DNA from 2 places in the Devosia sp. Z11_6 genome. Region 2 is predicted to be linked to the other one. Evidence: predicted binding sites of a transcription regulator. Region 2 holds the regulator's gene; the other holds the start of a gene.

Region 1 (3,404 bases), on a different contig from region 2:
AGGCCAGTAAACAGCCGGGGCATGAGGCCTCCTTTGCCCGCGGGCAGGCAAGACAATCGCAGCCAGCCTAGCATAACTGCCTGAGAGGGGCAGTCGAATCGTCGCGGCTGGGCGAACAGGGTTGTAAAGGACTTCTCCCCCATCCATATTACCGATCAAGTGGCGCCCAACAACGCCCTCGGCGGGAGGAAACCGCCTTATCCGTCAGTGAAAGGATAGTGCATATGGCTGAATATGACCGTCAGACCCTGAATGCGCGGGCCGGCTCGGCCTTAGCCATCGACGAGGGCCTGCGCAGTTACATGCTGCGCGTCTACAATTACATGGGCATTGGCCTGGTGGTAACTGGCCTTGCGGCCTGGTTTGCTGCCGCCGCTGCCATCACCACCAATCCAGATGCCGCCGTGGCCCAACTGGCCAATGGCCAGTATGTGACCCAGTGGGGTTACCTGCTTTATGCCAGCCCGCTGCAGTGGGTCGTGATGCTCGCGCCCCTCGCCTTCGTGATGGTGCTGAGCTTTGGCATCAACAAGCTCTCCGTGCCCGCCGCCCAGGCCACTTTCTGGGCCTTCTCGGCGATCATGGGCCTGTCGATGAGCTCGATCTTCCTGGTTTACACCGACGCTTCGATCGCCAAGGTTTTCTTCATCACCGCGGCCACCTTTGGCACGATGAGCCTTTATGGCTACACCACCAAGCGTGACCTGACGGCGATGGGCTCGTTCCTGATGATGGGCCTGATCGGCCTGATCATCGCCTCGATCGTCAACATCTTCATGCAGTCGAGCATGATGGAGTTCATCATCTCCGCTGTCGGCGTGCTGATCTTTGTGGGCCTGACCGCCTATGACACCCAGAAGATCAAGGAAAGCTATGCCGAGCACCATGGTGCCGACACGCTGGCCAAGAACGCCATCATGGGTGCACTGTCGCTGTATCTGGACTTCATCAACCTGTTCATGATGCTGCTCCGCCTGTTCGGCAACCGCGAATAATCCCGACCCGCGGCCACCCGCCGCGGATTTCGATGGACACTGTTTGGGGACCGCAGTCATAAAGGCTGCGGTCCCTTTGCTTTGTCGAGTTGACGTATCGTGTCCGACTTCCGCCTGCGCCCGTTCGAGTGGTCCGATGTGCCCGCGATCACCCGCATCTACCGACATTATGTCGATCACACCGCCATTACCTTTGATACCGAAGCGCCCGACGAAACGGCCATCGCCGAGAAATATGCGGGCCTCTTGCGCTTGGGTCATCCGGTGATCATCGCCGAGCGCGCGGGCAAGCCCATCGGCTATGCCTATGCCAGCTTTTATCGGCCCCGCGCCGCCTATCGCTTCACCTGCGAGGATTCGCTTTACCTAGACCCTGCCGAAACCGGGCGCGGCATCGGCAAGGCAATGCTGAGCGAGCTTTTGGCGCAGTCGCGGGCCTTTGGCTTCAAGCAGATGCTGGCGGTGATCACCGCCGATACGGCCAACTCGGTCGGCATCCACGAGAGATTTGGCTTCCGCCGCGTCGGCTATTACGAAGCGGTTGGCCTCAAATTCGACCGCTGGCACGACATCGTGCACCTGCAACTGGCGCTTTGATCGAGCAGCTTGTTGAACCGATGAGCCTGAGCAACATCCGCTCAGGCGCGGGCTGCAGTCCGCCAAACCGGCAACTGGCGGTTAACCCACCACCGCCAGTTGCGGATCGAGCACGCGGAGCACCTGCGCCAGTTCGTGGCCGCGCTTGAGGATGCGGCCCTGCTGGTTGGTGACGGCATATTGCCCCTGGCGATTGCGCAGGCGGGGGGTTTTCTCGATCAGGTAAAGCGGGCGCTCGGACACGCGGGCATATACCGAAAACACTGCCCGCTCGCGCAGGAAGTCCATAGCGTAATCTCGCCACTCGCCCTGAGCGACCTTGCGGCCATAAACCGACAGGATCAGCGCCAGTTCCTTGCGGTCAAAGGCAACAATGGCGGGGACCTTGCTGGGCTGCGGACTGGGCGGCGCCTCGGCCTGATGCACCAATTCGAGCTTCACCGGCTTGCTGTTTGGAACACGCGCTTGCACGCTTGGCCTCGCACTCCTTGTTGCAGAACCGTCATGATCGCGGCATTCGACCGGCGATGCAAGCGCTTCACGGCACCGCCATCGCCCTAGGCCAAAATACCCCATTTAGGCCACACTGCTTCCCTTTGGCTGCCCCATTGCACCGCGACAGTGTCATCGTTGCCCCAAGGCTGGTGGCTGGCCGACCGAGCCCCCCGAAGAACGCCGCCACCAGTTCCTCCAAAGAGCAGTCAACTTCTCCCGTCCCTGGTTTCCAGCGGCGGGAGATTTGTTTTGAGGGTCAGCGTTCGTAGGACGCAGCGCCCAGAATGGCTCCAGGCAGCCCATTGCGGTCTTCCTGCACGATCACGGCGATGCCGTCGCCCGCTTCGGCGGCAAGTTCGGCCAATGGCAGCTTGAACCGAGCCCCCGCCTCGCCCTCCCACATGCCCAGCATGTGCCGACCGGTGACCACCTGGGTATAGCTCATCGCCTTGCCGGCGTTTTCGCCGCGCTCGATCTGCACCTGCGCCTGGCGCAGATAGGTGACGAGCCAAACCACCGCATCGGCGGTTCCGGCACGAGGGCCGATCTCGACCTCGAGCATGCCGGCATCGCTTTCGATATCCACCGGCAGGGTCAGGCTGGCCGAACGAATGGCGCTATGCACTTCGGCGCGGCGCGATCCCACCACGTCCTGCTTGCCGTTGACCACCATCTGGGGCGTGTAGATGCGCGGTGTGCCCCAGCTCTTGGCATAGGCGCGCTGGCGGTCGGAATTGGCGGGATCGCCAAACGTGTCCTTCCAGCCCACATAATCCCAATAGTCGACGTGGAAAGCGAGGGCGATGACATCGTCGTCCTTGCCCAGGCTCGACAGCAGCGCATCGGCCGGCGGGCAGGACGAGCAGCCCTGGCTGGTGAACAATTCTACCACAGCCTTGGGCCGCTCGCGCAGGCTTTCGGCCTGGCTAGAGGGGGCCATGGCCAGAAGTGCGATCATCGCCATGATTACGGCGGGGGTGCAAGGAGGAACCATCCCCAAGTTGTAAGCCACAGATTGGTTGGCCCGCCAGTCAAAACGGGGTGACAAATACCGGCTCGGTTAACCTTAGGCGGGAGCGTGGCAGACCAGCTCCAGGTTATTGCCGTCGGGATCGAGCACAAAGGCGGCATAATAATCGGGACCGTAATTGGGCCGGAGCCCCGGGCCACCATTGTCGCGGCCACCTGCGGCGAGAGCGGCGGCATGGAATGCATCCACGGTCGCGCGGTCGGGGCTGCGTAGGGCGACATGGACCGGCATCGCGCCGTCGGCTGCGGTCAGCCACAGATCGGCGGGTTCGCCCGTTCCGCCCAGCC
Region 2 (3,404 bases):
CTCTGGCTGCGGCACTGGCGGCCGACCAGCAGATCTTGCAACAATCCGTCGGCGGGGAAGAGCGCGACAGCGTGGCCCTCGCGGCGCTGCAGCGCGATGCGGCGGCGCAACGTAGCGTCCTCGAGCGTTACCTGCAGCAGGCGGAAGCGGCGCGGGCCCAGGTAGACGGGGGCGCTGCATTCCCTGATATGCGCCTGGTGTCGCATCCGGTGGTGTTGAGTGCACCGGTTTCGCCCAAGACCGGGCTGGTGCTGCTGGCGGTGATGATCACGGCGGGAGCGCTGGTGTTGACCTATCTGATCGTCACGAGCCTTGTGGCCCGTCGTCCGGCTGCAGGATAGGATCGATCAGTCGGGTTTTGACTGGCGCCACTGGCGCAGCTGCTTGGCAAAGCTCCAAAGCTTGTCGTTCTGCTTGATGTGCCGCTTAAGCGCGCGCTTGCCATTAAGGAGGGCGGCGGCGGCAGTGCCCTTAGCGCTTAGCGCAATCGCCGCGTCGTTGATCGGCGTCTTCTGGGTCCAGGAGGTTTTGTAGGCGAAATCGCCCACGCCCATATCGATGCTGCTGATCCCCGCGGCGATAAGATCTTCCACCAGCAGGAACATCAGGAGGCCCACAAGGCTGTATTTGGAGGCCGGCCCGTCCGTGTTGGAGTTGATGTATTGCGAATAATGGCAGGGGGAATAGGTGCCTACCGCCGTCGCCACGATTTCTTCGCCGACATAAAGCGCATGGAGCGCTACGGCCGGCTTGTCCTCGCTGGCGCCGGCAATGGCCCCATCCCGGAACAAGGCGCGGAAGTGAGGCTCGGCAAAGACATTTGGCACGCCCATTTGCCGGAATCGCACGGAGCGATGCTCAAGGAAGGCCGCATGGACTTGGTCGATGTGCTCGAGCGTTGTGGCGCGGCGCAAGGTGACGGGACCTAGCGTTTCTTCGAGCCGGCGACGCCCGCGCAGGATATCGACCCGCCGCTTTTTGGGGAGCGTTTCGAGCATGGTGGGCGCAATGTCCGCATAATAGAAATGGTCCGGCGAAGGCTGATGGGGAAAGCTCAGCAGGGGATTGTCGATGCCTCGCCATTGGGGAGGCAGGTGCTCGAAGCTCAGCACATCGACGCCGGCCTCGTCTCGCAACTGGGCAAAGGCCCGGTTCAGCAGGAGTCGGGTAAGAAGCGCCGCAGCATCGCGCCGAACAGGCATCCAGTCGCTGTTGCCAAAGGAGGAGCCGGGAATGGCCGCAAAGGTGCAGCCGGCCTTGCGGTGAAGATGCAAGGGAAGCAGGGCGGCGGGGCTGCCATCGAATTCGATCTGTAGGGTGACGAAGTCCGCATCTTCGAGCTGCTGGGAGCGGGCAATCTCGGCAATCCAGTCGAAGCGCTGGTAGGGCGTGAAGATCGCCTCGCGCTCAAGAGCGCGCCACGCCGGCTCGGCAGCGGCGAGGCCGCGCTGCAGGGTGATTCGGCCGCCGGAGGTCGTGGACCCCGGAGCCGGCTGGTTGGCAAGCTCGTCGATCAGGCGTTGATCCGTGGTGGTCATGCACTGCCCCGCCGTTCCCTCAAGAAAACAGCGTTAGCAGCCGGCTTTTAACAAACCGCTTGAGCAGATCGTTACAAAATCATCAACAGGCGAGAGCAGGATCGCTCAGGCGGGCTGGGCGAAACGCTCGTCAAAGGCATAACCAGCGCCCCGCACGGTGCGGATCGGATCGGCATCGCGGCCCCGGTTGATCGCGCGGCGCAGGCGGCCGATGTGCACATCAACGGTGCGTTCATCGACATAAACCTCGTTGCCCCAAACGCCGTCGAGCAACTGCTCGCGCGAATAAACCCGGCCGGGATGGCGCATCAAATATTCCAGCAGGCGGTATTCAGTAGGGCCAAGATGGACGTCGCGGCTGCCGCGCCGCACCCGGTGCGTGGTGCGATCGAGTTCCAGATCACCCAGCTTGAGCGAGGCGGTGACGAGATTTGGGCTGGCGCGGCGCAGCAGCGCCCGCACCCGGGCAACCAGTTCAGGCACCGAGAAGGGCTTGACCATGTAGTCATCGGCACCGGTCGCCAAACCCCGGATGCGCTCTTCTTCCTCGCCACGGGCGGTCAGCATGATGATGGGGATCAATGCGGTTTCCTGGCGGGCACGGAGGCGCCGGCACAACTCGATGCCGGAAATTTCAGGCAGCATCCAATCGAGCAGGATCAGATCGGGAACCTTGTCCTTGATATGCTCGAGCGCATCATTGCCGGTTTCGGCCGTGAGCACCGCAAAGCCTTCGGCTTCGAGATTGTAGCGCAGGAGGATCGAGAGGTCTTCTTCGTCTTCGACAACAAGAATTGTGGCTGGCATGGGTTACCCTCCAGTCGGGCTCAGCGACCCGATTGTTCAACTGCGCACTCCCTCCCACAGGGCAGGGTGGCGCCAAAATAAACCTTGGTGCGTGCTATGCTTTGATTTGCGTGCGGTGCAGTTCCTGAACGTCGCCCGTAAGCTGCCGGCCGGTTTGCAGGTAGTAGGCCCGTTCGGCAATGTTGGTGGCGTGATCGCCGATCCGCTCCAGGCTTTTGGCGCAGAACAGGAGATGGGTGCAGGTGGTAATGTTGCGCGGGTCTTCCATCATATAGGTCAGGAGTTCGCGGAAGAGCGATGTGTGCATGGCATCGACCTCGTCGTCGCGATTGCAAACCTCGATGGCAGCGGCAGCGTCGCGGTTCGAATAGGCATCGAGTGCGTTCTTGATCTGGCCCAGCACCAGCGCCGTCATGTTCTTGACGCCGTTATAGAAGGTGGGCTGTAGGTTCATGCCTTCGAGTTTGAGCGAGCGGCGGGCCAGTTGCTTGGCCATGTCGCCGACGCGCTCCAGGTCCTGGGCGACGTGGATCGCGGTGATGATGGCACGCAGGTCCGAAGCCATGGGCTGGCGCCGGGCGATCATTGACACCGCCATGTCGTCGATGCGGCGCTGCATGTCGTCGATGCGCTGGTCGGCGATGATGGTGAGGTCGGCCAGTTCGCGGTCAAGCTTGAGCAGCGACTTGGTGCCGTTCTCGATGGCGAGTTCCACCATGCCGCCCATTTCCGCGATGGCCTGGGCAAGCGCGACCAGTTCGTCGCTGTAGGACGTTACAATGTGGTCTTTAGTGGCGGGCATGGCGTTTCCTCCGTTGGTGCCGGGCAAATCAGCCGATGCGGCCCATGATATAGTCTTGCGTCTGCTTGTGGACCGGGTTGGTGAAGATGTCTTCGGTCACCCCTTCCTCGATCAGCTTGCCCAGGTGGAAGAACGCGGTTTTCTGGGACACACGCGCTGCCTGTTGCATGGAGTGGGTGACGATCACGATGGTGTAGTTCTCGCGCAACTCATCGATCAGTTCTTCGATGATGGCGGTGGCGATCGGATCAAGGGCT

Evidence for each region. Region 2 encodes PhoB, which activates phosphate uptake and scavenging genes when phosphate is short. Its sites were predicted from a motif close to TGTCATNNANCTGTCAT; they were not measured.
Region 1: the regulator PhoB is predicted to act here: its motif matches at 2,082-2,098, upstream of AC3YMN_RS08345 (DUF2794 domain-containing protein).

Annotation. Positions count from the first base shown of each region.
Region 1 covers NZ_JBYUNQ010000002.1:642,592-645,995, reverse strand. Annotated here, with positions in the region: gene thpR (RNA 2',3'-cyclic phosphodiesterase) at 1-23, opposite strand, end outside; gene AC3YMN_RS08355 (Bax inhibitor-1/YccA family protein) at 225-995, shown strand; gene AC3YMN_RS08350 (GNAT family N-acetyltransferase) at 1,095-1,592, shown strand; gene AC3YMN_RS08345 (DUF2794 domain-containing protein) at 1,674-2,021, opposite strand; gene AC3YMN_RS08340 (DUF1223 domain-containing protein) at 2,344-3,045, opposite strand; gene AC3YMN_RS08335 (VOC family protein) at 3,154-3,404, opposite strand, start outside.
Region 2 covers NZ_JBYUNQ010000001.1:726,284-729,687, forward strand. Annotated here, with positions in the region: gene AC3YMN_RS03445 (GumC family protein) at 1-341, shown strand, start outside; gene AC3YMN_RS03450 (GNAT family N-acetyltransferase) at 348-1,538, opposite strand; gene phoB (phosphate regulon transcriptional regulator PhoB) at 1,644-2,345, opposite strand; gene phoU (phosphate signaling complex protein PhoU) at 2,440-3,147, opposite strand; gene pstB (phosphate ABC transporter ATP-binding protein PstB) at 3,176-3,404, opposite strand, start outside.